DNA from 2 places in the Paenibacillus sp. FSL W7-1287 genome. Region 1 is predicted to be linked to the other one. Evidence: a T-box and tRNA genes for the amino acid it is inferred to sense, from the RefSeq annotation. Region 1 holds a T-box; the other holds one or more tRNA genes.
What was found. The T-box of region 1 lies ahead of metG (methionine--tRNA ligase). A T-box ahead of a tRNA ligase gene usually reads a tRNA of that ligase, here a tRNA-Met.
Positions count from the first base shown of each region.

Region 1 (15,254 bases):
GTTTCTTATTTTACGATTGCACCGTTAGGCATGCTATCGGGAACCGTTGCAAGCGTTAGCTGATCATCCTTCGATGCAGCTAAAATCATACCTTGAGACAGCTCGCCACGAAGCTTAACTGGCTTCAAATTGGTAACACAAATCACTTTTTTACCAACTAGCTCTTCAGGCTTATAAAACTTAGCAATACCTGAGACAACCTGTCTATGCTCATAGCCAAGATCAAGCTGCAGCTTTAATAGCTTATCAGCTTTAGGCACAGGCTCAGCTGCTAACACTTGAGCGACACGAAGCTCGACCTTAGAAAAGTCCTCAATGCCAATTTCATCTTTTAGATCATCTGGCTTAGCTTCTAGCTCTGGCGCTGACGATTTTTGACCACCACTCATGGACTCTGCGATAAAAGTAACCTCTTCCTCAACATCAAGGCGTGGGAAGATCGGTGCAGACTTAACAACCTTCGTGCCACTTGGAATCGTACTATAGCTTCCGATTGTATCCCAAGAGGTTGACACACCCTCTGCAATACCAAGCTGCTCCCAAATTTGACGTGGTGCATGAGTAAGGAACGGCTGTAGCATAATGCTGATCGAACGAAGTGATTCTGCAAGATGATTCATTACAGATGCAAGCTGGTCGCGCTGCTCTTCATCCTTGGCAAGCGTCCATGGCTGTGTTTCATCGATGTACTTATTGGTACGGCTAACGAATTGCCAAATTGCCGTCAAGGCAACGGAAAACTCCATGTTCTCCATCGCAGTCTCAACCTGTAACAAGGTTTGCTTTGCAAATTTCTCAAGCTCAGCATCAAAGGCAGTCGTAGCTGTAATCGTTGTTGGAATAACTCCATCAAAATACTTCTCGATCATCGCAATGGTACGGTTGAGAAGATTCCCAAGGTCATTTGCAAGATCAAAATTAATACGCTCAACAAAATTCTCAGGTGTGAATGCACCATCTGAACCAAATGGCACCTCACGCAGCAAGTAGTAACGAAGCGCATCCAAGCCGTAGCGATCAATTAATACAACCGGATCAACAACGGTGCCCTTGGACTTCGACATTTTCCCTTCCTTCGTCAAAAGCCAGCCGTGAGCGAATACTTTTTTAGGAAGCGGAAGTCCTAATGCCATCAGCATAATTGGCCAGTAAATCGTATGGAAGCGTACGATTTCCTTACCAACCAGATGCACATCAGCTGCCCAATATTTCTCATACATTTGCTGTTTTTCTTCATCACCATAGCCAATGGCTGTAATGTAATTTGTTAACGCATCAATCCAAACATAGATGACATGCTTCGGATCATTCGGTACTTTAATGCCCCAATCGAACGTTGTACGTGAAACAGCTAAGTCCTCTAGGCCGGGCTTAATGAAGTTGTTAATCATCTCGTTACGACGGGATTCTGGCTGAATAAATTCAGGATGCTCTTCATAATGCTTCAGTAAGCGGTCTGCATATTTGCTCATACGGAAGAAGTAGCTTTCCTCCTTAACAAGCTCAACTGGGCGTCCACAGTCTGGACAGTTTCCATCCTGCAGCTGGCGCTCAAGGAAGAAGGATTCACAAGGTGTACAGTACCAGCCTTCGTAAGTTCCCTTATAGATATCGTCTTGATCTAGCAGCTGCTGAAAAATTTTCGCAACTACCGTTTTATGACGATCCTCTGTTGTACGAATGAAGTCATCGTTGGAGATTTCAAGCTTCTTCCAAAGCTCTTGAATCCCTTTAACGATATCATCAACAAACTGCTTAGGCGTTTGACCTTTCTCTTGTGCCTTGCGTTCAATTTTTTGACCATGCTCATCCGTACCTGTTAAGTACCATACATCATAGCCACGCAGACGCTTATAACGTGCAGTCGCATCCCCTGCTACTGTTGTGTAAGCATGACCAATATGCAGCTTATCACTTGGATAGTAAATTGGTGTCGTAATGTAAAAGCTTTTGTTATGGCTCATCATAACCCCTCCTTATTTTTAAATACAAAAAACTCCCGTCCAACATGGGACGAGAGTTTAACTCACGTGGTACCACCCAATTTCCAAGACACTGCAAAGCTGCAGCGCTTGCTCATTACACCGATAGGTATTGTCTTTAACGCAGACCTACGCTTTTCCCTTACAACCTATGCTCGAAAAAAGTGCCTCCAAGACCATCTTCCATTAGCATTGCCCGTCGGCTTCCACCAAGCACCGTACTCTCTATACGGCTCCTCTAATGTACTCATCTCTTCATTGGCTCATGATATAAATTAAATATAGAAAATATGTGTATGAAAGTCAAGTCAGGCACATAACTAGTTGTTATGTTCTTGCTTAGTCTTAGGCTCTGGTACGTAATCTATTCCACCAGGATGAAAAGGATGGCATTTACAGATTCGCTTAATCGTCAGCCACGAGCCTGCGAGCACACCATGCTTGTCGATCGCCTCAAGTCCATAAGCTGAGCAAGTTGGATAAAAGCGGCACGTTGGTGGCTTTAACGGCGATATAAACCGGCGATAGCCATAGATAGGTGCCTTTGCCAGCTTTGCTGCAAGCGAGGAAGCGTTAGGTTTACTCACCTTACTGCTCTCCTTCTTGCAAGGCACATGCCTTACATTGACCGAAAACTTCAAATTTATGACGCATCACTTTAAAATCTGCTGGGACGTCCGTTTGCTCCATCGGGCAGAACTTGATTGGATACGTTGCACCACAATCCAGGCAAATCATATGGTGATGGTGATCATGCTCACGGCAATGGATTTTGAATTTAACGCCATCCTCAAACATCACCTGTTCAATAACACCTAGCTCCTCCATCACCCTCAGATTGCGGTATACCGTATCAAAGCTAAGACCAGCATACGTTTTTCCCATATAATCATAAACATCCTTGGGGGATAGATAGCCCTTCGTCTCAAAAAATAATTTTGCTAACGTTTTCCGTTGATCTGTTACTCTTAAGCCTTGCGATGACATAAGAGAAACAATTTCTTCTATCGTCTGCATAACGGTTCCTCCATCAAAATTCACGTTATATTCTATCATTAACAAAAAGCTCTCTAATTAGAAAGAGAGCTTAGCCATTAATATACATATTGCTGATGAAAGTCGCACTCATCGCTACGAATAATATTGCAGTTGCTACAATAAAGCTGTTGCGAATTATTTTAAGCTTTTTGTTACGGCTAGAATCGCCGGGTGACGTAGCAGACATCATTACAGCACGATGCATAAAAAGCGTAACAATAAACGAAGCGACAAAAAAGATATTAATAACAAACCATGCGGCTGTTAAGTTCATAATGCCACCTCCGTCTATTGCACATACCATACATTAATGATTACGATAAATACGATAGAGCTAACGATCGCACCCGCAAAGCTGAACCAACCTGTACGGAAGCGCTGTTGAAACATCTTTAATATCCCAAAGCTAAGCAAACCAAAAATAAGCAAAATAAAAACGACAGCAAGTATAAAAAAGTCCGCTGATACAGCACTAACATCTACGACTGACAATGTGTACACTCCCTCACATTACGTATGACAATCACTAGACATTATACTAGATCATGACTTTAATAGCTAGTTTTGAATGTGATGCTCATAAAATTTTCTTGACCTTGGTCTTTTCATTAGTCGAATATACAGCTCACCGTTTACTAGCTTGGCTCGACAATTCCTTGCCTTTACGAGCCTTGGCAGCTTAATCATCTCAATCGTTTCATCTGGCAATCCTTCAATCCGTACATAATCCTCACGAATATAAAGCCTTATATCCTCGATATTGGTATGAGCAGGCAGCTCATATAGCACATCAAGATACTCTTTTCCTTCTTTAAATCGATAGTTTTTTAGAGCGGATCGCTCTTCATTCGAGCCAGACTTCATATTATTAAAAAACTGCTCTACGATTGGTATATCCTTTAATGCCTCCATACTTTTTTCAAAGTTTGTTGTCGTTAACCATTTCTGCAATTCAGACCAATTATTCATTTCCTCACCTTCTTTTGATTAATGTTTATATAGCATATGCATGTCGCTTGGAGTGGGCACCTAACCTTCAAACATTGTCACCACTAGGCATTTGATGCATAGACTACTATAAAATATGGAAAGCAGGTGAGGCTATGCCAGCCTTTGTAGGATTCGTCAATATCGTCAGTAACGGTTCTGGAGGAGTGGTTCAATTCGGAGATGCGGTTGGAGTCACACCTAATAGTGCGTCAAAAACATTTGCAGGAGCTGGTTCATTTATAACAGGAAGCCTAGCGAACTCCAATTCGGGGATGAGTGCAACGAATACGCTCGATAATGAAATTGATTCGAACCTGGGAGGAGCTTCTTCATAATGTTTAATGTACAGCAGCATATCTATGTTGGAACGATACGAATTGAATCGGTAAGTAATAGCTCGATGCTTCAAATTGGTACATCTGGCGGGATAAATGCTGCCTCCTATGTAACGGGGCAGCCGATTCCCGGTTCAACATACGACGAATTTGAACCTGAAGATTTTTTCAGTCCCTCACTTGTACCTTTGCCGAATCCAAATTAATACAGAAGGGCTCTGATTGATATGTACAACTCTGATCCTCCTTCTAATCCGCTTCATGCTTGGCAGCAATGGGCCATTCGCATAGAACAACGCATGCAAGAGCAGCAGCAGACGATTGAAAGACTGGAGCATGAGCTACAACGAATCAAACAGCAGCTTGCCATGCAAGAGCATTCTTCACCGATATATCATGTAGAAAAAATCGAATATCATTTTGACCAATTAAAGGTGGATACATTAGAAGGCTCATTGCAAATTGGATTATCCACTAGCAATCCCGAGCAATTGCCGATGATGATCGAGGACTTTGTCATGCAGCAGCAGAACGCCAATGCTGCACCACCTTTCCCCTACAATACCAACGGCAACGATTCAGCTAATCCATCATTCAAAAGATCAACACCGAGCTCACCACGTGATGTAGCCAAGCCCAATACAAGATTAAAGAACCGACTGCATCAACAATATGCTGCGGGTTCAGCAGAGCCAAAAAACAAACGACAGTCTACAGTAGAGAATGATGATACGTCGTCAAGTGATGGGCAGCTCATTAATACATGCATCGAGCATATACGCTTGTCGCTTCAACAGCGCTTCGACTCTTACATTGACAGACAGAGCTCCCTGCTTCAGCTCGAAATCAATGAAGAACATAAAAAGCTTATTATCGAAGACCTGGATAGACAGCTGCCAGCTCGTGTTCATTATTATTTTGATGTGCAGCAAAGCAAAAACGAGAGTATAGAGATTGAAGAGCTCCAGCAGCAATTAATTAAGCTCACCCTCGCTGACATTGAAAGTGCGATCGATCAATATTTGTATCGATTAAGTCAGGAAAATAAGGAGTAGATCATTATTATGAATATTCATATTCATCAGCAACAGCTAAAGGTCGGGGCGATCGATGTGCTCGACTTGTCCGCAAGCTCTAATTTACAAATTGGGGACAACGATCAAGTGATGCTTTATTCAACACTTGAGACACCGCAGTCTGGCATTCAGATTGGACCTTTCCCTTCATTAAACAGGAGTGTGAAGAATGGACATAAGAGAAACATCAAATAGAGTCAGCACACATTCATTTTCATGCACTGACGCCTTAATGGAGGAGCTATGAGTAAGGATACGATTGTTAACGTAAAGCTATTAAATGTTTTAAGTAATTCAACCAGCTCTATCATTCAGGTAGGAGATCGTGATCATAGCTATTTATACAATCAATCGATGTCCATTGAGCGTAATCGTTCGGTCTATGGAGCCGATGAGCCTCTATTTGAGCACTATTCTCTATTTACTAGGCCTGTAGTTGAACTGGAATCACTGCTGCCACAGGGAAAAACAGAGCACGCTTATATGGCACAGCTCGCCCCGCTTCCCAATCAACTTCATACAATTGAGGTTGACACGATAAAGGTGATATCAAACTCTCAAGCAGGCAATATTCAGCTTGGCAATGGCCGAAGACTAGTTGCTGAAAACCGGCAAAAGGCAATAATCCAATACGTATTACCTAATAAAAGGGATGCGAACCAATAGCTTGTATGGTTCGCATCCCTTATTACTTATAACCGCTTCAGTTCTTTATATTTAGCAGCGTACTTGCAGACAGATTGAACAAGTGTCGCATGCGACCATGTAAGTGGTGCAACAGATAACGGACTCCCATCGAAGGGGTTCAGCTGTTCAGGTAGAATACCACTCGGCAGCGCATGCTTAGTCACCCATTCGAGTGTGCGCTTCGGACTTTCCAAATCCGCTAGACTAGCAGCTGTTTGAATCTCAAAATTCGCAACCCAAAGCGTACAAATAATCCAAGGATTGCCTGGAATACGATCAATATCACTCGTTTGCTGGAAGTAATAATCGTTTTTGTAGCGTGCAATTCCGCCAATTTCTGTTTTCACTCTTAAGCCTTGCTTTATTGACTTCATCGTTTTTTGCACACGCTCATCATCAACGGCCAATACTCCAAAATCCAGCACTCCAAACATACTGCTTTCCAGCGTCATATCCTTTACCCACTTGCCATCCTTATAAATCAAGCCTCGAGCAAATCTTCCTGCTTCCTCATTCCATAAATGCTCCAGCATTCCTTGCTTCATTCTCTCTGCAGTGCGGCGATAATGATCGCTTCGCTCGTAATCACCGAACAAATCCGTGAAATTAGCTGCTGCCATTAATCCGCCATACACACTTGCAACAGTGTATGTCCATATGCCGTAACGCTCTTCCCATAGATCATAGCTTGGCTTAGGGAGATTCAGCTCAGGCTCTATAAAGCTGCTTAGGAAATTAGCCGCGTGACGAATAAGCTTCGAATATAAGCCTTGAGGAAGCTCAATAATTTGATGTCTAGTGTAATCCTGCCATAAAGCAAATAACACAAGTGCGGTTTCATCCTCTTGAATAGGCAGTCTTTCACTCCCTTGAACGATGAATGGATGCCAGCTGGAGCCAACGGTGCCGTCAGGATTATACTTGTGGTTCAAATAACCTTCACTAGTAATGGCATTGGCACAGAAGGTGAAGAACGGGGCAATCATGCTTTGATACCCTGCTAGTGACATCGCATCAGCAACAAGTGCGCCATCTCGTGGCCACATATAGCTGTAATGATCACGATTGTACTGCAGAATATCAGTATCATTCGCTGCAGTTATCGCGCCATGCTCATCCGTCTGTGTTCGAACGATCAGTAGGCTGAGCTTAAACAGCTTCGCAACCTGTGGAGGCAGGTCGCCCAGATCGGATTCAGCACGCTCCAGCCAGTGGCGCCAATATACTACGACACGGCTAAGCAAACGTTCTGGGTGATGCTCCCTTACATAATGATCGAGCTCCTTTACCTTATCAAGGTTTTGTGCAATCGACATCCAGTAAAATACTGTTTTTTCATTCTCGCCGTCTACCGTAGTTTTTAGACACAGTGTACTGTCTACTGAGCCTTGTGCAATGCCGTTACCCATCAGCACGCCATCCTCTGCGTCTCTCCATGTGCCTTCCGCCGTATTGAATCGTTTCACCCCTGTGGAGTACTGCACGATTCCTCCCTCATCCGTTAAGCCGTTAAACATAAAGTAGTTCGATCTTTTATAATGAACGATGGTCTGATTATCAGGGTAATACAGTGCGGTATCACCAACCTCTGTTCCTTCAATCATCAAATCCTGATGAAAGAACAGCCTGACTTCGCGTGCTTTATCTCGGTGGTTGCGTATCGTGATCTGCTTTAGATATATGCATTCCCTCTGATGAATACCATCGTTGATCTGAAGCTCGATCCCCAGTCGATCATGCCTAGCTCGAATATTTGTAACAAGAGAATCCTCTACATAATCCAGCTCAAACTTCCATTCCGAGTGATCGAGCCAGCTAAACTCTCCCTGCACCCAAATACCGACTCTGCAATAATGTCCCCCGACATGATTTAATTGACCTACATATGGATAATAAATATCGCGAATAAAGCCATGCTGATCCATATTTATGAGCATTTTACCGTTGCCAATGACCAAATGTCGAGCCATACCGACTTTCCCCCAATTCTTATGATATAAGCTGTTCGTACAATGTCTTATATTGCTTCGCGGAGCTGCTCCAGCTGTAATCAACACGGGAGCCATTGTCTACAATGCGCTGCCATACCTTAGCATCTTGATAGATGCGGACAGCACGTTGAACAGTAAATAAATACTCGTGTGCATTGTAATGGGCAAATGTAAACCCGCTACCCTCTGCTGTGAATTCATTGTAGGGTAAGACGGTATCCTTCAGTCCTCCTGTTTCACGTACAATAGGGACAGTTCGATATTGCAGAGAGATTAACTGACTAAGCCCGCATGGCTCAAATCTCGATGGCATCGCAAACATATCAGCTCCTGCATAGATACGACTTGCGACTCGATCACTGTATCCAAGCCAAAACCGAAACTTCGTTGGATGGCGAAGTGAGGCCTCATAGAAGTAGCGCTCATACTTTTCATCGCCCGCTCCAAGCACCATCATTTGCACATTGTCCTGAAGCAGTTCATCGAGCGTAGCAATGACCAGATCAAGCCCTTTCTGCTCGACTAATCGAGATACTAAGCCAATCAATGGAATCGTCTCATCTAGTGGCAAAGACATCTCCTCCTGCAGATCGAGCTTATTTTTACGCTTGCGTTGCAAGGAATGACGATACGGTAGCTTAATATGAGGATCATTCATTGGATTAAAAATAGAGGTATCAATGCCGTTAACAATACCGATTAGATCTTCTCTACGATAACTGAGCAAGGAATCCATACGCTCGCCATAATATGCGGTTTGAATCTCTAATGCATACGTCGGACTTACCGTTGTTAGCTTATCTGCGAACTGCACTCCTGCTTTCAAGCAGCTAGCATCACCGTAGAACTCCAGTCCTGCTGCAGTAAACCATTCGTCACCAGCTCCTAGCAGCTCCTTCAATTGTTCGATTCCGTAAATCCCTTGATACATCAAATTGTGAATTGTAAACACACTCTTTGCCTTCGCCCAGTATTCATGATCCGCAAAACGCTGCTTTAATAAAAATGGTATAAGTCCGGTCTGCCAATCGTTGCAATGAACAAGCTGAAAGGTTTGCTCATAATAGAATGCAGCTGCTAATACAGCAACACTAAAAAATACGAATCTTTCCGCATCATCCCCATAGCCATACAAGCCACCGCGTTTGAAATAATACTCATTGTCGATCAAATAATAGGTGATGCCGTCAAGCTCACCCTTCCACAGGCCGACATACTGATTGCGCCAGCCAAATCCGACCTCAAAATTGGCGATTTGAGTAAAATGCTGCAATACTTCATCCTTAATTAGTCCGTATTTGGGCATGACGACAGATACATTGACCGACAGCTCCTTAAGTGCCTTCGGAAGAGCTCCTGCCACATCAGCAAGTCCGCCTGTTTTGGCAATGGGTACAGCCTCGGATGTTGCAAACAGTACATTCATCCACACTGCCCTCCTATTCTTATCTCTATAGCCGCTACGCAGTACACGGCAGTTATTGCTAGGAATACGTTTCGAGTCAATTGATGACTTTCATATCATGCGCTAGATGACCTTTCTTTTCCCTGCCAAGTATGGGCCTGAGCTTACGCCCTTCACTTCACGATTCTCCTCAAGGACAACGTCCTTATCGAAAATGCTGCATTTTACTGTACTGTTCGGTAGTATGATTCCGTTCTGCATAATGATGCTATCCTCCACAACAGCCCCTGGGTGAACATGTACTCCTCTGAATAGGATGCTGTTATGCACCTTCCCTTCGATGAGGCAACCATTTGCAATAATCGATCGTGACACATCAGCATTATTCGTATATCGTGCTGGCGGCCCATCCTTTACTTTCGTATAAATAGGCGCAGGCTCAGTAAATAAACTACGCCAAACTTCAGGCTCAAGCAGCTTCATACTATTGCCATAGTAGCTATTTATCGTATTGACAATAGCGAGAAAGCCATCATGTACATAGCCATAAACGTTAAGCTCGTTCAGTCTAGAGAAAATTGCATGGCGAACCAAATGATCCTGCCCCTTCGCTAGCGATGTCTCAACCAGGTCCATTAGAAGCTCCTTCTTCATGAGGTACATTTCCATATTGTAATGATCACTAACCATTCTGCCGTAGGAATCTTGAATTTCCGTGATCAGCCCATTTTCATCCATTCGAACCTTTCTTGCTTTTCCAAGCACTGGCTCCGTACTATGAGAGCAGACGACGCTAATATCTGCCTGTTTAGCAATATGCTGCTCAAGCACTCTGCGATAATCTATATTGCATACCATATGACTTCTTGTAATTAATACGTATTCCGGTGCTGACCGTAAAAAATAGTCTCGATTTTGATAAAAATGAAACAAATCCCCTCTGCTTAGCTCCTGTACATCGTCTGTAATGGGAGGCAAAACAAACAAACCGCTCTTTCTATGCTGCAGATCCCAGCTCTTCCCGCTACCTATATGATCCATTAATGAGCGGTAACGTTGATGAACAAAGATACCAACCTCACCAATGCCCGAGTTAACCATATTGGATAAAGTGAAATCTATTAATCGGTAGCGAGAGCCGAATGGAACAGTAGCAGTGCAGCGCCCGTGTGTTAATTTATCCAGTTCATCTGTTTCATGGATAAGATTGATAACACCCATAATTTTTTGCTTATTCATTTATTCCACCCCCATTAAATTCTCTCGCGCTTTTACATGCTCTCCAACAGGAATAACGGTTATCTCTTTGCTATCCGGGGAGCCGATTACGGCATGATCCTCAATAATCGCTCCATCTCCGATGATGGCTCGGTGGATTTGGACATGCTTGCCAATCTTCACTCTTGGCATAATGACAGACTCCGTTACCGTCGAATGCTCGCCCAAGCTTACTCCATAAAATAGAACGGAACGATTAATGTCTCCTTCTATTAAGCAGCCTTCTGAGACTAGACTGGATGTAATGCTTGCATTTGCTGCGATAAATTGTGCAGGTTGATTCGGATTAACGGAGTAAATTCGCCACTGCGGGTCGCCTAGATCAAGTGAAGGTTGATCCTCTAGCAAGTCCATATTCGCTTCCCACAGGCTGTCAATCGTACCGACATCCTTCCAATATCCGTCATAGATATAGCAATTTAGCAGCAAATTATCGTTCATCATAGCTGGAATGACATCCTTGCCAAAATCATTCGTGGACATCGGATTATTCTCATCCGCAATTAAATAGCTTTTTAGTATTTTCCAATCGAAGATATAGACACCCATCGAAGCGAGATTGCTCGTAGGAATTTTTGGTTTCTCTTCGAATCCAGTAATATGGTTATGTTCATCGATATGCATCAGCCCAAAGCGACTGGCTTCCTTCCAATCCACTTCGATGCCAGCAATGGTGACAGCTGCATTCCTCTCCTTATGATGCTGCAGCATTAGCTCATAGTCCATTTTATAGATATGATCACCTGAGATAACGAGCACATATTCTGGTTCGTAGCGTTCAATGTAGGGGATATTTTGATAGATAGCATTTGCCGTTCCTTTATACCAAACTCCTCCTGCTTTTTGCATATATGGAGGTAATATCGTCATACCGCCGTCTCTTCGATCTAAGCCCCAAGGCGAGCCTATTCCTAAATATCGATTCAGCTCGAGCGGTTGGTATTGAGTAAGGACACCTACCGTATCCAATCCTGAATGCACACAGTTGCTTAAGGTAAAGTCAATGATCCGATATTTCCCACCAAAATATACGGCTGGCTTAGCCAAATCCTTTGTCAGCACACCTAATCGTTTTCCCTCCCCACCAGCCAACAGCATTGCGATCATTTCTTTACGAACCATGAACATCATCCCCTTACAAATTAATTACGTTATTTTTATCTTCCACTTGCTTCTCCTTCTCTTGAAAGGAATAAAGCAAACATGTAAATGGAGGCAACTCTATTGAAATACTGTGCGGTTGACCGTGCATGGGCACTTGTTCACTATGAATTTCTCTATGTACAACCGTTGTCGTGCCACCATACTTGACTTCATTACTATGCAAAAGCAGCTCATATATACCTGACAAAGGTGCTCCAATTCGATAATGGTGATAATGGTTCTCCGAAAAATTGGCCACGATGAGCAGAAGACCATGTGAGCTTTTGCGAATAAAAGAAATTTGTGATTGAGCTGCATTATTCACATCTATCCAATGAAACGTTTCCGGCTCAAAATCGTTCTCCCAAAGCAAAGGCTGATTACGGTATAGATGGTTCAGTTCCTTAACATAGCGATGCATGCTTTGATGCGATTCATATTGCAGCACCTCCCAATCCAACATATGCTGATCCTTCCATTCATCAAACTGGCCCCATTCCCCACCCATAAATAGCAGTTTTTTACCTGGGTGAGTGATCCAATAGCCGTAAAACATTCTAAGCTGGGCAAATTTCTGTTCATAGCTGCCCCACATTTTATTTAGCAATGATCGTTTTCCATGTACGACCTCATCATGTGAGAGTGGAAGCACAAAGTTTTCTGAAAATGCATACCAAATCGAAAAGGTAATGAGATGATGATGTGTTGTACGCTCCTCTGGAGACATGGACATGTAACGCAGCATATCGTTCATCCATCCCATATTCCATTTATAGTTGAAACCGAGTCCCCCCACATCCGTTGGCTTCGTCACAGCAGCAAAAGAGGATGAATCCTCCGCAAGCATCAATATGTTGGGGTAATAATGAAAGATGGTTTCGTTCAATGTTCTGAGAAAGCGTATAGCGTTCAGATTGAGTCTTCCGCCATCTTCATTTAAGGTGTGAAGCTCTGGCGGCTTGTCCATATGGAGATCAAGCATTGTTGCAACAGCATCCACCCGTAAACCGTCAAAATGAAACGAATCTATCCAATAGATGGCGTTAGATAGTAAAAAGCTGATTACTTCACTTCTCGCGTAATCAAAGCTAAGCGTTCCCCATAGCGGCAGCTCCGCCCGCTTCCAGTCAGCCCCTTCATAGATCGGACTGCCATCAAAGCATCGCAGGCCATGATTGTCCTTGCAGAAATGGCCAGGGACCCAATCCAAGATGACACCGATATCTTGCTTATGACACTCATTAATGAAATGCTTCAGCTGATCTGGATTACCGTAGCGGCTTGTTGGGCTGTAAAACCCCGTCACCTGGTAACCCCATGACTGATCAAGTGGATGCTCCATTAACGGCAGTAATTCAATATGCGTATATCCCCATTCGATCACATAAGGAATAAGAAGATCAGCTAGTTCTTCATAGGTATAGTAATGCTCCTTTCCTTTTATCCTCCAGGAGCCAGCGTGTGCCTCATAGATTAATAGTGGTTGTTGATAGGAAGGAGCTTGCTGCAGCTTTTCATACCACGCTTGATCGGACCATTCAAAGTCATTCAAGCCATAGACAATCGATGCCGTATTCGGTCTTCGTTCGCTATAGAATGCATACGGATCACTTTTTAGCAGAACATCTCCGTTAGCCGTAAGGATTCGGTATTTGTAGCGTGTGCCTTGCTGCATGCCTTCTATAAAGCCAATATGTATGCCTGTGCTGCCTACCCGTGTCAACGGTATTCCTTCGGTATCCCAGCCTATTTCATCTGTGACTATTGCTACTTGCCTTGCCTCCGGTGCCCAAACAGCAAATCGGACGCCCTGCTGACCATTCCAGCTCATCGGATGCGCCCCCATGAATCGGTAGCTATGGTGTGATAAGCCGCAGTTAAATAGATACAGCTCATCTGGTGAGATACCCCAATACGATTTTTTCATTCATTCTCCTCCATGCCAACTTACAAACTTACCCATACTGATGTATATTATGATAAGCAGCAATACATGAAGGTTTGTTACATATATTTTCAGCGCTCCGTAAATGATGAGGCTACAATTGCTGTTGTCCACTGATTTCAGCGCTCCGTACATGGTGAGGTTACAATTGCTGTTGCCCTCCGATTTCTAGAAGTGAATTAAATGTAGAAATCGAAGGACAAAGGCAACCGCTGCGCTTTTCCACTCTCACCATTACTCCGCTGGAGCTTTTTTGGGGTGTCGCTGCGATGTTCTCACAGCATTATTCCTTTGTAGTGGTATCTTCGTGGGCGTTTCTGTGATGTTCTCACACCATCACTTGGCTGGAGCTCATATTGGGCTGTTTCTGCGATGTAATCTCGCCATTACTCCTTAGAGTGTTTGGACATTTGAGTTCTTTTGTTAGTAGATTTCGAAGCTCTGTGATTCAGGGGGGATTAAGAATGAAGCATAAAATTATTATGATCATTATTGTTACGATGATGCTTATGATACTTACTTGTTGTGCTCGTGGAGTAGAGGATTATCCTGCAGCTGTACAGTGGAATGACAATGTTTACTTGGGATCAGGTGACTTTATTTCTGAAGCTGAAATCGGAGATAAAATAGGAATGATTAGTAAAAATGTATCAACTTTTCCGAAAAACAACGGAGAAGCAAATGCTTATCCAGCTGGTAGCAATATTTATGAGATCAGGGGATTCTCTTCAAAGGAGTCCATCGCAATCGAAGATATTGGACAGTATCGGATATTCAACCATCATTAGTGCTTGCAAGGTTGTAGTAAACAAATACAAGCCGCTGACGATACGACATTGTATCGTTAGCGGCTTGTTAATAGATTAGCTTTATTTAGTTTGTTAAAAATGGGGTGAGCTCGCCTGAGGAAAACAGCACTAGCTCGTGCATCGCACGTGTACATGCGGTGTAGAACAGCTTACGTTCACTTTCAAGCTCGTAGCTGCTTCTGCTTGCATCATATATGAGCACACAGTCGAATTCTACGCCTTTGGCTAGATAGGTTGGAATAACCATAATTCCTTTTTCGAACGTTGCTGTTTCTTGATCAATAAGCTTAAGTGTCTTCCAGCGATCGGAGTAGCGTTCATACACTTCGCTGCACTCCTGAGCTGTTTTGCATATAATCGCAATCGACGAAAAGCCTTCTCTTAACCAGCGCTGTAGCAGCTCATCTACCGCTTTATCATAGGCGTCATCATTTTCAATGATTGATACGACAGGCTCTTGCCCATGTCGATTGAATGGAATGATTTGATCCCCGCCATCAATAATTTTAGATGTAAATTCTACAATCTCCTGGGTTGAGCGATAGCTTCTAAGCAGTGACATATATTCCGTCTCG
Region 1 covers NZ_JBBORD010000001.1:1,927,176-1,942,429, reverse strand. The annotation lists gene metG (methionine--tRNA ligase) at 6-1,967, opposite strand; T-box leader at 2,007-2,250, opposite strand; gene yidD (membrane protein insertion efficiency factor YidD) at 2,303-2,569, opposite strand; gene NSQ99_RS08670 (Fur family transcriptional regulator) at 2,571-2,999, opposite strand; gene NSQ99_RS08665 (hypothetical protein) at 3,070-3,294, opposite strand; gene NSQ99_RS08660 (hypothetical protein) at 3,309-3,512, opposite strand; gene NSQ99_RS08655 (Hsp20/alpha crystallin family protein) at 3,579-3,989, opposite strand; gene NSQ99_RS08650 (spore germination protein) at 4,124-4,345, shown strand; gene NSQ99_RS08645 (spore germination protein GerPB) at 4,345-4,551, shown strand; gene gerPC (spore germination protein GerPC) at 4,573-5,400, shown strand; gene NSQ99_RS08635 (spore gernimation protein GerPD) at 5,410-5,616, shown strand; gene NSQ99_RS08630 (spore germination protein GerPE) at 5,665-6,087, shown strand; gene NSQ99_RS08625 (glycoside hydrolase family 15 protein) at 6,114-8,078, opposite strand; gene glgA (glycogen synthase GlgA) at 8,098-9,525, opposite strand; gene glgD (glucose-1-phosphate adenylyltransferase subunit GlgD) at 9,628-10,743, opposite strand; gene NSQ99_RS08610 (glucose-1-phosphate adenylyltransferase) at 10,744-11,904, opposite strand; gene glgB (1,4-alpha-glucan branching protein GlgB) at 11,918-13,852, opposite strand; gene NSQ99_RS08600 (hypothetical protein) at 14,335-14,658, shown strand; gene helD (RNA polymerase recycling motor HelD) at 14,744-15,254, opposite strand, start outside.

Region 2 (15,254 bases), 860 kb from region 1:
ATGGGGTCGTTGCTTCTCCTTCAGAGGTATTATCGATTAAACAAGTGTGCGGTCAGCAATTTCAGACGATTACACCAGGGATTCGTCCAACAGGAGCTGCGCTCAATGATCAGTCACGCATTATGACTCCAAGTGAGGCACTTCAACAAGGCACGGATTATATGGTAATTGGTCGACCGATCACTGCTGCCAGTGATCCACGCCAAGCATTAGAATCTATTATTGAGGAGTTGGTTGCACATGAGTAACACAGTTTTAGAGCAATTAGCAAAAGACATTGCCACATCATTGCTAGACATTGAAGCGGTAGCATTGAAACCGAATGATCCATTTACATGGACATCTGGCATTAAATCACCGATATATTGCGACAATCGGTTAACGATGACATATCCTGACATCCGTAATAAAGTCGCTGAAGGCTTTGTCACGCTCATCCAGCAGCTTTATCCTGATGCAGAGGTTATTGCAGGTACATCAACAGCCGGCATACCTCACGCTGCATGGGTGGCTCAAAAGCTAAATCTGCCAATGGCGTACATTCGTGATAAAGCGAAAGGTCATGGCAAGCAAAATCAAATCGAGGGCCGTATCCATCCTGGACAAAAGGTCGTCGTGATCGAGGATCTTATCTCAACTGGCGGCAGCTCGATAAAGGCAGCACTGGCTGTACGGGAAGCAGGAGCGGAGCCGCTTGCGGTGCTTGCGATATTTACTTATCAATTCCAATCAGCAATTGATGCTTTTTCGGAAGCTGGAATTCCACTTCATACATTATCTAATTACACTGCATTAATTGAGCAGGCCGTTGCTTCCGGGAAAATAGCAGAGTCAGATGTTGCGGCGCTGCAAGCATGGCGTGAAAATCCAAAAGCATTTGGAAATGCATAGTATATATAGGAAATGAGCAGCTTCGTTAAGCACATCTGAATAATACAGCAAAGGCTATTTCTATTCGTAGGCATCGAATGAAGTAGCCTTTGCTGTTTGCCTCTATGTAATATTCATCGGTATATGAAAGATACGTAAAATTTTACAGAAATATTGCAGAAGCTGTAACCTTTTTGGCTTGGTTAACGTCTGTACAATAGATTACGTGTGGGGAGTGTCGTGAAATCTAATGAAGAAGGAACAAGAAGTACATAATGATGCCGCAAGCAACGCTCCTTTACTACAAGTAAAGGATATGGAGCGCAGCTTTCAGGTCGGCAGTAAAGAGCTTCATGTACTGAAAGGTATTAATATGGTCGTTCAGCGACAGCAGCTCGTTATGCTTAAGGGTCGCTCTGGATCAGGAAAAACTACATTATTGAACAGCTTGGGTGGGCTGGATACGCCAAGCAAAGGGATGATTTACTTTAATGGCAAGCCTTTCAGTACATTAAGCGACAAACAACGTACAGCAATTAGGCGAGATGAGATGGGCTTCATCTTTCAAGCATTTGCGCTTATGCCTTTGCTGTCTGCGTATGAGAATGTTGAGCTCTCCTTGCGTATGGCGAATAAGCCGAAAAAGGAATGGAAAGAGCGAATAGAAGAATGTTTAACGCTAGTAGGCCTAGAAAAGAGAATGCATCATCGGCCGTTCGAGCTATCAGGCGGTGAGCAGCAGCGTGTCGCTATTGCCAAAGCCATCGCTCATCGACCGATTCTTTTGCTTGCGGATGAGCCAACAGCAGAACTTGATACAGCAATGTCAGCACAAGTGATGGCATTATTTCAAAACATTATTAGAACAGAACAAATATCAATATGTATGACGACTCATGATCCTACAATTTTGGAGGTTGCAGACCATGTTTATGAGATGGTGGATGGAAAATTTATATCGTAAAGCTAGTATCGTACTAATAGTCGCAGCAGTTTTTTTAAGTGGCTGCAGTTTACTTCCAAGTGAAAAAGAAGAAGAGGTGCTTCCAGAAATTAAGCCTCCTCAAATATCGCAAAAACCTGAATATACTGTACAATCTAAAACATTAGAATCTACTGTGTCCGTGATGGGTAAGGTCATCTCGCTTGAAGAAGAGACCGTATATTTTACAACTGGCGATCATAATGTGATGGACGTATATGTGAAGACGGGAGATCAAGTACAAGCAGGTGATACGATTGCCGTGCTTGATATGACTGAGCTGGAAAAAACACTGCGTATGGAAAAGCTGTCATTTCAACGTGATGAGCTTGCGATGAAGGAGCTGCTTCGAACACGTGATGAGATGGATCAGTCAGACTTTGAGCAGCAGCGTATAGCGTTTGAAGAAAAACGTCAAAAGCTTGCGGACATGGAAGCTGATATTGCGAAAGCAACCATTACAGCTCCATTTTCTGGTACGATCGTTTCCTTGTCTGTGAAGAAGGGAGATCTTGTAAAGGCGTATGATCCGATCGCGATTGTTGCTAATACAAATCTGCTCGTTCCTGCATCAAAGCTTAATAAAACGGAGCAAGAAAAAATCGCAGTTGGAATGGAGGCTACAGTCACCATTTCTAATGGCGGTTCAATTAAAGGTAAGGTTAAGCAGCTTCCAGTAAAAACAACTGAATCTTCAGGTGGCGGTAACGGAGGCCCAGGTGGAGGCAATGCTGACATTGAAAGAATAGAAGACTTTATGATTATCGATGTGGACAGCTTGCCTGAAGGTGCTACACGAGGAATTCCTGCTTCGATTAAAGTGGTGACCAAACGTACGGAAAATGCAATCGTTATTCCACCTTCTGCACTTCGCAGCATCGGCAATCGTACGTATGTACAGGTCGTTGATGAAAATGGCAACAAACGTGAGGTGGATGTAGAGGTTGGACAGCAAACCGCTACAGATGTCGAAATATTACAGGGACTGAAGGCTGGTCAGAAAGTAGTAGGTCGATAATCGATGAGACTTCCTTTCTTTCGCTTTATATTCCGTAAAATGTGGAATACTCGCTGGCTCACGATTAGTACATTAGCTGGACTTATCGTTGCTGTCGCATTTGCCACGAGTATACCGATGTATGCGGATGGTGCTTTAAAGCGTGTAATTGCTAAGCAGCTTGAGAATGACAGTGTAGACTCGCCTGCTGGCTCTTTACTTATGAAATATCAAGGGGTCGCATCAACACCTACGAACTTAGAAGGACTTAAGGCGGTAGAGCAATATATACAAGTTGACCTGCCAGAGATCATTGGTTTTGACCATCATACCTTTGCTCAGCAATACGGAATTCGCAGCAGTAATGTGCTTCCGACAGATACCTCTCTAATCGATGCAAGTCGTACACGTACGCTTGCGATTCAAAGCATGAGTGGACTGCAGGAGCATAATGAGCTTGTGCAAGGTCAATGGTTTAAGGACACAGTAGATGGCAGTGGAGTAATTGAGGCAGTCATGCTTGAGGAAGGGATGTTCCGTAACGATGTACATGTAGGAGATCTCTATCAGTACCGGATTGGAAACAGCTCTCAATCTCTGCTCGTAAAAGTAGTAGGGGCTATTACACCGACTGACATGACTGATTCGTACTGGATGCTCGGATTAGAAAGCAATTTTACAACGTTGTTTATCTCCGAGAAGGTTATGAAGGAGCATATATTAGAAAAGCAAAAGATCGTTCTTCAAAACGCTGCTTGGTATTATAATTTTGATCTTACACAAATTCAAAGCAGTCAAATTAACCCGCTTGCTTCTACATTAAGTAGACTTGACATTGAGCTGTACCAACGATTAAAGGATACGCGTGTCGATAAGTCGTTTGCTGAAACGCTAGATCAATTCCGTAAGCAAAGCACGCAGCTGCAATCGCTATTGTTCACATTAGCTGCACCTATGCTAGCCATGGTGTTCTACTTTATTACAATGAATGCGAAGCAGGCACTTGATAAGCAGCGAAGCGATATCGCGGTGCTGCGCAGTCGGGGGGCCGGTACTAGGCAAATTGTCTCGATGTATATTATTGAAAGCTTGATGCTAGGCTTCGTTGCGCTGATCGTTGGTCCGTTACTCGGATACTTTATGTCCAAAGCGATCGGTTCAGCAGACGGATTTCTCCATCTTGTAAACCGTAAATCGATAACGATTGGTTTTTCTGTGGAGACTGTAATCGCTGGTCTTGTAGCAGTCTTTATTGCGATGCTGGCTACGATTGTTCCTGCCATACAATATGCAAGAGCTTCTATCGTAAGCTATAAACAAGATTTGGCTCGTTCAGATAAAAAGCCTTTCTGGCAAAAATGGTATCTTGATGTGCTGCTTGTTTTATTATCCGCGTATGGATGGTATTTATTTAATGAACGTCAATTACTGTCGCTAAATACAGGACTTGGTGCAGAAGAGATGCAGGTTCAGCCATTCTTATTCTTTATTCCAGCTATTGCAATCTTTGCAGTTGGTCTCGTCTGCTTACGAGTATTCCCTTGGATATTAGCGCTGTTCAAATGGCTGGGTAAAAAATACTTGCCAGTATCGTTGTATTTAACACTTACACAGCTTTCTCGTTCTTCTAAAGGCTACTATCCATTAATGACATTGCTTATTCTAACGATCGGGCTAGGTGTATATAACGCTTCAGCTGCCAGAACGATTGATCTTAACTCCACCGAGCGTACGCTCTACCAATACGGTACGGATGTCGTTATTCAAACGGTATGGGACGGTGTTCCAGAACGTACGCCTACACCAACACAGCAGCCTGGTGGCGGCGGTGGTGGCAACGGTGGTGGCGGCAACGGTGGTGGTGGCGGTGGCAACGGTAATCAGCCACCTGCAAAAATACTGTATAGTGAGCCGCCATTTGAGCTATTCCGTTCCAGTCCAGGTGTAACTGCTGCAGCACGAGTGCTGCAAACACAAAGCAATATTGTTGTTTCGGGTAAGACAGTAGGAAAAGGCAATATTATGGGGATTGACAATAAAGACTTTTCTGAGGTCGCTTGGTTCGGGGATGAATTGTATCCCGTTCATCCTGCATATTACTTATCGTATTTAGGTGAATACGAGCATGGTGCCATTATCCCGCAAAATATTGCTGATAAATATCAGATGAAGGTCGGCGACTATGTAACAGTTAACTTTACAGATGGTTCAGTTGAATTTTCGGTGGTGGGTATCGTGCCTTATTGGCCTAGCTTATACCCTGATGAAGAACCTTTCCTTATTGCCAACTTGGACTATATCTATGATCAGCTTCCTTTAATTCCTTATGAGGTATGGTTAAAGATGGAGCCTGATGCTCCAGTTGCTCCGATCTATGAATCGTTAATTGCAGCAAATATGGAAGTAGCAAGCGTGAAGGATGTACGAAATGAACTTATTATCCAATCCAAGCTTCCTACACGTGGCGGGGTATTTGGTATTCTAAGCTTAGGCTTCCTAGTTACTGTTGCAATTACGCTTGCAGGCTATCTGCTATATTGGTTCTTCAACTTGTCTGGTCGTGTCGTACAGTTCGGTGTGCTGCGAGCGATGGGTCTTTCTAAGGCACAGCTTACGAGCATGCTGCTTCTTGAGCAGCTCTTTACAGCTGGACTTGCGATAGGCTTAGGCTTTGGGATCGGTAAGCTAGTCAGTTATATCTTCCTGCCGTTCCTACAGACAGCAGATTCTGCAACGAAGACGGTACCGCCATTCCGAGTTATCTTCCAAGCAAGCGATACGAACCAATTAATTATGGTCGTAACGGTAATGATGCTAATAGGTGCTACCTTCTTGTTCTTGCATATTCGTAAGCTGAAGGTACATCAGGCAGTGAAGATGGGAGAGGAGCGCTAACGGATGATACATTGTGAAGGGCTAGTCAAAATATACAAAACAGATGATCTAGAGGTTGTCGCGTTGCAGGGCTTGAATCTGTCTGTCTCGCAAGGCGAGCTTATGGCGATCATCGGTAATAGCGGAAGCGGAAAGTCAACGCTTCTGAATACGCTGGGCGGTCTTGACCGCCCCTCTGCGGGACAGGTAAGAGTAGGGAAGTGGGATCTGCTTAAAATGACCGAAGAGCAGCTTGTCGAGTATAAACGCGACACAGTAGGGTTCATCTGGCAAAACAATGCACGAAACCTGCTACCCTATCTAACCGCACTTGAGAACGTGGAAATGCCGATGATGCTCTCAGGTAAGCTGGATCGCGAATACGCGAAGCAGCTGCTCGAGTGGGTCGGACTAGGTCATCGTATGAACAACAAGCTTCATCAGCTATCAGGTGGTGAGCAGCAGCGTGTAGCGATCGCCATCTCTTTATCTAACCGTCCACAGCTTCTGCTTGCCGATGAGCCGACGGGATCAGTAGATACGGCTACCTCAGATATGATCATGAACATATTCCGTAAGCTTAACAAAGAGATCGGCGTTACGATTGTTATCGTTACGCATGATATGGAGCTAGCAAGTCAGGTTGATCGTGTCGTGGCGATCCGGGATGGATTGACGAGTACGGAATTCGTAAAGCATAATCCAGAACTTGGAGCAGCTAAGGATGGATTCGTTTCCTTCTCATCTCATCGTGGCGACAATGCTGCGCATGTCGCATACGTTGTCGTTGACCGAGTCGGAAGACTACAGGTGCCTAAAGAGTATCTGAAGGCAATGAACATTAAGGACAAGGTGCTAATGGAGTTTGACGGCGAGAAGCTCACGATCACATCTCCAGAGCAGCCGGCAAAGGCTGAATCTCAGGCTGAGGAAGAAGCTCCTAAGGATGAAGCAAGTGATGCAAATGATAGTAAGGCTGAGACAGCAGAAAGCGATGTGAGCGTCGCTGAGGTAGCTCATAAGCGCTAACTAATCATCATAATATCTAAATGCATAGCAGGATGGAAAAAATGTACGCATTTTTTTCCATCCTGCTTTTTTGTGTGGGCGTGCCCAGAGGCACGCATTATCTAGTTGGTGAAAGTCCAACCGAAGGAGGGGCCAAGCCACCTTTGTAGCTAGGGTACCTGCGTATGGCGAAATCTGTACGTAGAAGCGTATCGACGAAAGTACCTGTCAGAGATAGGGCGAGCAACATACCAGGCTGTAACATAAAGTGAATCCTGCCGCGTCGTTAAAAAGGCCTTGCAAAAGGGAAAAGGGGAAGCCGAGTCTCGCTAAATTAGACGAAGGCCAAGGAAGCTGCACAAGAACTTGGAACAACAGTGAAGAATCCTCCGGCGTATGGGGAGCTGCATGGTATGAAAGATAATGCAGTGAACTGGGGAGACCCTCCCCTGCACAGAAAAAAAAAAAAAAAAAAACTGTAAAGAGATACTCTATAAGCCCAAAAAGCGAAATGAGTCATCTGCAGGAAGGGAGTCCGAGGGGCTCATAGTACCTAAGAATCTCAGGACAACATAACCTGTGGGAGGAAAGGAGCCCTGCTTTGTTCAAGCTATTTAAGGAGGTACGAGTGAGTGAATGCCAAAAGGCTAACAACACCAAAGGAAAAAGTTCAACAACTCCAAGAAAAGCTAGGTCATGCAGCCAAGGAGAACAAAAAGCGTAAATTCCACGCTTTGTATGACAAAATCTATGCATGGAATACATTGGGGGAAGCTTGGAACCGAGTACGGGCAAACAAAGGAGCAGCTGGAGTCGATGGTGAAACATTGGCGAATATCGAAAAGATAGGCGTCGAGGCGTTTCTACATGACTGTCAAAAGCAACTAGAACAAGGGAATTACCATCCCGAGCCTGTAAGACGGCAATACATTCCGAAGAAGGATGGGAAGCAACGTCCGCTAGGTATTCCAACCGTGCGAGATCGAGTCATACAAATGGCAACAAAACTCATGATTGAGCCCATATTTGAAACTGACTTTCAAGAATCCTCTTATGGTTTTCGACCGAAGCGCAGTGCTAAGCAAGCGCTAGATCGTATACGAAAGGCATGCAACCGTAAAGGTAACTGGGTGATCGACGTCGACATCCAAGGCTACTTTGACAACATTAATCAAGAGAAACTGATGAAGTTGGTGGAAATGCGAATCAATGACAGACGAGTTCTGAAACTCATTCGCAAATGGTTGCAAGCTGGTGTAATGGAGGAAGGACAAGTCCGACGTTCAGATTTAGGCACACCTCAAGGTGGAGTCATTAGCCCGCTATTGGCGAATATCTATCTGAATTATTTCGATGTGATATGGGAACGACATGGTAAAGCATTAGGTGAACTTACGAGGTACGCAGATGATTTTGTCGTCGTGTGCAAAACCAAGAAAGATGCCGACCATGCGTTTAAGTTGATTAGAGCCATTATGGAACGATTAGAACTAACGCTGCACCCTACAAAAACTCGAATCATCGGTCTATGGACAGGGGAAGAAGGTTTTGATTTTCTCGGTATGCACCATCGAAAAACGAAGGCAGAAACGTCAACGGGTAAAATATACTATACTACTCAACAATGGCTGACAACGAAAGCAGAAGAACGGATACGGGAAGTGGTCAAAGAAAGATTAGCGCCCCCACGTATGCGTGTCATCTCCTTCGCAGACCATGTGAAATGGTTAAACCCAAAGATTCAAGGATGGCGTAATTATTATTACACTTCCTACAGTCAGTTAAAACTAGCTAAGCTAGATTGGTATATTTTACAACGATTCACAAGATGGTACGCCAAGAAGAGACAGCGAAGAAGATGGATGAGCTCATTTCATGAAGTAAAGTTTATAGCCAAGCAAGTTGGATTAAAAACACTATTGTAATCTGCATGCGCATGAAAGAAGAACATCGGAAAGCCGTATGAGGGAAAACTTCACGTACGGTTTGATGAGGAGAGACTGAAATAAAATTCAGCCTTTTACTCTAGAACATTGTAGCCCAATAATTATTGATTGCTATTTGCAGACACAATCACATTTGGAATAGATATCGCGGTTGGCATAACGTTTCACTAAGAAATTCATGGTGTAATAATCCCTTCTTTCATCAATCTTTCTTTATCAGTAAGAGCGAATCTCCCTGGTGTCCAGCTTTCTAAGGCGCCACTGCCTCCAATGATCTCACCGTCTAATTCATAAATGGAGGCATACACTTTCTCTCCAGAAGCCTGTCTTTCCTCCAGCACATAACCCGTAATATAAAGTTCTTGTCCTCTATAAGGCTCTAAATCTAAACCTGAAGAAATACGCAACGATTCAATACGTTCAGGATAATAATTCATGACTTCACTATTCTCACTAAGCTTCTCTTGAATGTGCCATCCATAGGATTCTAAATATTGAATATGGACATCTAATAATTCATCAGGGGTTTCTTTATTACAGCCAGTTAATAGAGTAACACTACAACAAAGCAATATAATGAGTATTTTTGTACTCACAAAACTCACCCTCCCTTAATTATCCAGTTGTTAATAATAACGCTAGCAAAGTTTACATAGTTGCACACTATATTGAAAAGGCACAGGTCAGCCTGACGTTCTCAGACCGTATAAGGCACGTCGACGACTTCTGAACATAAATACCTATCTAACATTAGTTAGGTGTGAGAAAGGAAGCTAGAGTCTATGATAAGCACTCCAACGGACGATGAGACTGTTATCGAAGAAACTAAGCCCTAGTGAATTATAAGGTGAAGAGGACTAAGCAGATACAACCTACAAAGACGCTCCAGCGGAGTCAGGGTGAAGAGGACTACGCAGATACAACCTACAAAGACGCTCCAGCGGAGTAAGGTGAAGAGAACTACGAAGCACAAGCCCCAACAAACTCTCCAGCGGAGTAAACAATGAGAGCGTAAAAGCGAAGCGTTTGCCTTTGTCCACTGATTTCTACATATAATATTCTTCAAGAAATCAGTGGACAACAGCAATTGGAGCCTCATTGTTTACGGAGCGCTGAAATCAGTGGACAACAGCAAATGGAGCCTTATTGTTTACGGAGCGCTGAAATCAGTGGACAACAGCAATTGGAGCCTTATTGTTTACGGAGCGCTGAAATCAGTGGACAACAGCAAATGGAGCCTCATTGTTTACGGAGCGCTGAAATCAGTGGACAACAGCAAATGGAGCCTCATTGTTTACGGAGCGCTGAAATCAGTGGACAACAGCAAATGGAGCCTCATTGTTTACGGAGCGCTAAAATCAGAGGACAACAGCAATTGAAGCCTCAATGTTCACGTAGCGCTGAATGAAGCTGCATAAATTGGGCACGCTATCCTTATCAATGGAGGTGAAAAGGAATATGTGGGTGTACTGGATTCGATTGTATGAATCGAAATTTCAAGCAAGCTGTGTTGTTCAGCGTATGGAGCATGATTATTGGATGTATGGTATGGAATGCCCCAAAGAAATTGAAATCTACAAATCAAATCGAGGAAAATACGGTGTAAGATATATGCCTGCACACCGCCAATAAAACGATGCTAAGGGCTCGAAAAATAATGAATGAGAAAATCTGAAGAAAATGTTGTAAAAAATGCTTGACGTGAGATGTTTGTTTATAGTATATTAATTCATGTCGCCATTGCGAGTGGACAAATTTTCAATGACGCGGGGTGGAGCAGTTGGCAGCTCGTCGGGCTCATAACCCGAAGGTCACAGGTTCAAGTCCTGTCCCCGCAACCAAATTCTCTAGTCGGTAATGATAGCATTCATTATATGATCGAGGGCCCTTAGCTCAGTTGGTTAGAGCAGTCGGCTCATAACCGATTTGTCGGGGGTTCGAGTCCCTCAGGGCCCACCATTTATTTTGCCGGGGTGGCGGAACTGGCAGACGCACAGGACTTAAAATCCTGCGGTAGGTGACTACCGTACCGGTTCGATTCCGGTCCTCGGCACCATTGCTTTACATAACTCTACATATTCAAATATACTTATACGCCGGGGTGGCGGAACTGGCAGACGCACAGGACTTAAAATCCTGCGGTAGGTGACTACCGTACCGGTTCGATTCCGGTCCTCGGCACCATTTATTGAAAATGTATATTTAATAGAATAGAGTCATGTCCATCCATTAAGCCTAGCTTAGTGGATTTTTTATTTTAAAGAAATTATCGTATCTTTGAAAAGTATATTCTGGTATTATAAGGAATTATCTTACGAGGTGGCGATGCTGGTGAAGTTTGTGATGATATTTGGACCGCAAGCAGTAGGGAAAATGACTGTGGGACATGAGCTTGAGAGGATTACAGATCTAAATCTGTTCCACAATCATATGACGATTGAGTTATTAGCTCCCTATTTTGGCTTTAACCACGAAATGTGGAGATTAGTGAATAAATTCCGTGAAGATGTTTTTGAAGCAGCAGCTGCTAGCGATATGTATGGAATGATTTTCACCTATGTTTGGGGCTTTGATCTACAAAGTGACTGGGACTATGTCGATAAGGTTTGTAAAATATTCGAAAACAACGGCGGAGAGGTTTATTTTGTAGAGCTAGAAGCTGATCTAGAGGAGAGAATAGAAAGGAATAAAACGCCTCATAGATTAGAGCACAAACCAACCAAACGAGATGTCACACGTTCGGAGCAGGAATTAATTAGGACAGCAGAGCAGCATCGCTTGAACTCCCTTGATGGCGAGATAACAAGAGAGAACTACATAAGAATTAACAATACGCGTCTAGCTGCCTGCGAAGTAGCTAATATGATCAAGACGAATTTCAATTTATAGAATGAACAAAAAGAGGAGAGTAAAATTCTACTCTCCATTGATATGTATATGTAGGTGTTGAAACAAAACTGCGCATGACCTCTAATGCTTCTATAAAATATTGGTTATTCCAATCAATCCTAATAATCGCTTGCTAGTATAGCTTGCACCGCAGACAATGTACTATATTTTCTATTAGTTAAGATTTTGCAAATGTTATAGAAATTACAGAAGGAGGATTTAAGTCCTCCCTCAGTATCTAACCAAACTTAACGGTGTTCAACTAAACATACATAGCTAAACTTACTAAATAGTTACAGCACAGCCCCTATGCATTAGTGGTGGAGGGGCTTTTTTGTTGGTAAAATCAATAAAATTTTAGTTTGTTAACTGTTGCCCACTTTGACTGGAGAAATGATTGTCTGAAGATGAGCTGTAAATGTCTGAAGATGAACTGTTGTCTGAGGGTGTAATTTGCTTATACATTTCTACTATTCGCTCCATTTCAGAAATAGCTTGTTGGTGAGATTGAAGAGCAGTATGTATAGTTTGTATAGCTTGACGCTCTTTTGAAATTAAATTTTGAAATTGCTGAGCACTTTTTTGTTCTTGTTGTTTTAATTGTTCATAAACGTGGTAGGAGTGAGTCGTTTGCTGAATCAACATCTGAACCATTTGCTCGCATTCGTTCATCGGATTTGGATTATTCTTATTCATTTTATCTAACACCCCCCCTTAATTTAATACTTATATTATTGTCAAATATTTGAAAGTTAATCAGTGAATATAGCTCTCACCTTTATTGGCGGGAACTCTTTAATTGGTATAATAAAGGTCGCCCATTTTTTGTTTTTACACCTTGGTGCATTCTCGTCCCCAGTTCGTCCCCAACAATAATTTACTAGAGTGTGTTTAGTGAGATTTAAATAAGTTAAGAAAACAAGAAAAACCCCTTGATTATCAAGGGGTTCGAACGTTTATGTACTGGTAGGACGGGCGGGGATCGAACCCGCGACTTCTACCCTGTCAAGGTAGCACTCTCCCGCTGAGTTACCGTCCTGTATATTTATAGCGACAATAGATATATTAACATAGCATACAACATTTAGCAACATATTATTTGTGAGTAATTGTACATAGGCTGGTTAGGCTACAGATTGATAGGATAGTGCATTAGACTTAATTTATGCACTAGTGCGCAACATATTAGCGGTTATGACCGTTTATTCGAGTGAAGCTATTATAACTACGAGGAGGAATTGATGTGAAAGGAAAACGAATAACAGCTATTGTATTATCATTGCTAATGGTACTGGCATTAACTCCTGTTGCTTCTGCTTTCGGCGACATTAAAGGGCTGAAAGGAGAGAAGCACATTACTCATTTGAAGGAGCGCGGTGTAATTAAGGGTGATTCCAAAGGAAAGGGTAAGGGTTCATATCATCCTCAAGCTAAGCTAAGCTATGCACAAGCAGTTGTCATGCTTGATGAGGCGTTCGAGCTTGATTTATCTCATATTAAATTTGTAAAAGAGCCTAAAGTAAGTGATATTTACAAAAAAGTGAAGGATGGAAAATGGTACTCAGAGGCATTTTTACATGGGTTCTATAACGGAATTGAACTAGACAAAAATGTTAATCCGAATGCTTCCATAACTCGCGAAGAATTCGCTGCACTATTAATTAATCAAGTCGACCGTAAAGGTGACTACGCATTAATTATGATGCACATCGACTATAAAGATATTGATAAAGCTAAGGATGAATACAAGGATGAAATCCAAAAGCTATTATTGCTTAAATTCGCTGAATTAAGCAAAAATGGTAACTTCAATCCTACTAAGCCGATCACTCGTGAAGAAGCTGCGATTTGGCTAGATAAAGCGTTAACCTTCGTTGATGAAACATTCGGTAATAAAGACGATGAGAACAAGCCATCTGCACTTACGGATGTTACTTTCAAAACAGAAAAAGTTACGGATCAAGTAAATAAAGTAACGGTAAGCGCAACTGTGCCTCATCCAGGCTACGGCATCGCTATTACAGAAATTACATTTGATCAAGATACAGCATATGTAAAGATTAAACAAGTCGATCCTGATCCAAATAAAATGTATCCACAGGTTATCTCTACAGCTATTGCTGAAACCTATGTTGCATCGCATTATAAAGTGAAGCTAATCACTCCATAATAAAACGAAAAGAAGGTAGGATTGAATCCTATCTTCTTTTCGTTTTATTTGACATCTTACAAAAAAACTTCATAATAAAACCATTACCATACATATATCTACAGCGACTAAGGTTGTAAGAAGGAGCAGGTGTAAGTGATGACAGAACAGCATTTGATGCTGCATACAGATAAATATCAAATTAATATGATGTACGCGCATTGGAAGCATCATACGCATCATCAAAAAACAGTATTTGATGTATATTTTCGCAAGCTGCCATTTGGCAATGGCTTTGCCGTTGCTGCTGGCTTAGAGCGAGTTGTTCGCTATCTCGAGAATTTACGATTTAGCGATGAAGATATTGCGTTTTTAGCAAATCAAGAGGAAAATTATGATCTGGCATTCCTAGAGGAACTGCGCCAATTCAAATTTCACGGTGATTTATATGCTGCGATCGAAGGGACATTAGTTTTTCCGAATGAACCGATCATCCGGGTCGAAGCTTCTATATTTGAAGCTCAAATTATTGAGACTGCGTTATTGAATTTCGTGAATTTTCAAACGCTCATTGCTACAAAGGCAGCAAGAATTAAGCAGGTGGCTCCGAATGACATTCTAATGGAGTTTGGAAGTAGGCGTGCTCAGGAGGCTGATGCAGCGATATGGGGAGCTAGAGCGGCTTGTATCGTAGGCTTCCATGCAACGAGTAACATGCGGGCAGCAATGTTGTTTGATATCCCAGCCAAAGGAACGCATGCCCATGCATGGGTGCAAATTCATGATAGTGAGCAGGAGGCGTTTGATCGTTACGCTGAGGCTTTGCCTGATGATGTAACGCTGCTCGTTGATACGTACGATACCCTTCGTGATGGGGTACCACATGCGATTGAAACAGCGAAGAAATTAGCTGAGAAAGGTAAACGCATGAAGGCGATACGTCTGGACAGCGGTGACCTAGCTTATTTGTCCAAGCGTGCACGTACGATGCTAGATCAGGCGGGATTAGAGGATGTGAAGATTGTTGCATCTAATGATTTGGATGAAAACATTATCGTGGAGCTTAAGGCGCAGGGTGCCCGTATTGATAGCTGGGGGATAGGTACAAAGCTTATAACAGCGGCTGATAACCCCGCTTTAGGTGGAGTCTATAAGCTTGTTGCCAAAGAGAATGAAGGTGAGTATGAGCCTGTCATTAAAATATCAGGCAATCCGGAGAAAATTACGACTCCTGGTAAGAAAAATGTTTACCGGATTATAAGCAATGAAACAGGTAAGGCAGAGGCTGATTATATAGTACTGCATGATGAGCTGCTCGAGGGTAGCGCAGAGCCGCTTATGCTATATGATCCTGCACATCCCTACATCAGACGCAAAGTGGAGAATTACAGCGTGCAGGCAATCCTTGCACCGATTTTCGTTAATGGACAGCTCATTTATGAATTGCCGACTGTAAAGGAAATAGCTGACTATCACCGTTCACAGCTGGATCTATTTTGGCCTGAGACGCTGCGCAAGTTAAATCCTGAGAAATATGAT
Region 2 covers NZ_JBBORD010000001.1:2,785,353-2,800,606, reverse strand. The annotation lists gene pyrF (orotidine-5'-phosphate decarboxylase) at 1-248, shown strand, start outside; gene pyrE (orotate phosphoribosyltransferase) at 241-891, shown strand; gene NSQ99_RS12790 (ABC transporter ATP-binding protein) at 1,121-1,834, shown strand; gene NSQ99_RS12785 (efflux RND transporter periplasmic adaptor subunit) at 1,797-2,870, shown strand; gene NSQ99_RS12780 (ABC transporter permease) at 2,874-5,744, shown strand; gene NSQ99_RS12775 (ABC transporter ATP-binding protein) at 5,748-6,752, shown strand; gene ltrA (group II intron reverse transcriptase/maturase) at 7,364-8,656, shown strand; gene NSQ99_RS12765 (DUF4830 domain-containing protein) at 8,854-9,273, opposite strand; gene NSQ99_RS12760 (hypothetical protein) at 9,799-10,056, shown strand; gene NSQ99_RS12755 (hypothetical protein) at 10,118-10,309, shown strand; tRNA gene NSQ99_RS12750 (tRNA-Met) at 10,443-10,518, shown strand; tRNA gene NSQ99_RS12745 (tRNA-Ile) at 10,560-10,636, shown strand; tRNA gene NSQ99_RS12740 (tRNA-Leu) at 10,645-10,733, shown strand; tRNA gene NSQ99_RS12735 (tRNA-Leu) at 10,773-10,861, shown strand; gene NSQ99_RS12730 (AAA family ATPase) at 11,009-11,566, shown strand; gene NSQ99_RS12725 (hypothetical protein) at 11,924-12,262, opposite strand; tRNA gene NSQ99_RS12720 (tRNA-Val) at 12,531-12,605, opposite strand; gene NSQ99_RS12715 (S-layer homology domain-containing protein) at 12,810-13,736, shown strand; gene NSQ99_RS12710 (nicotinate phosphoribosyltransferase) at 13,875-15,254, shown strand, end outside.
Region 2: it has a tRNA-Met gene. The T-box ahead of metG (methionine--tRNA ligase) is inferred to sense a tRNA for this amino acid. The anticodon was not compared.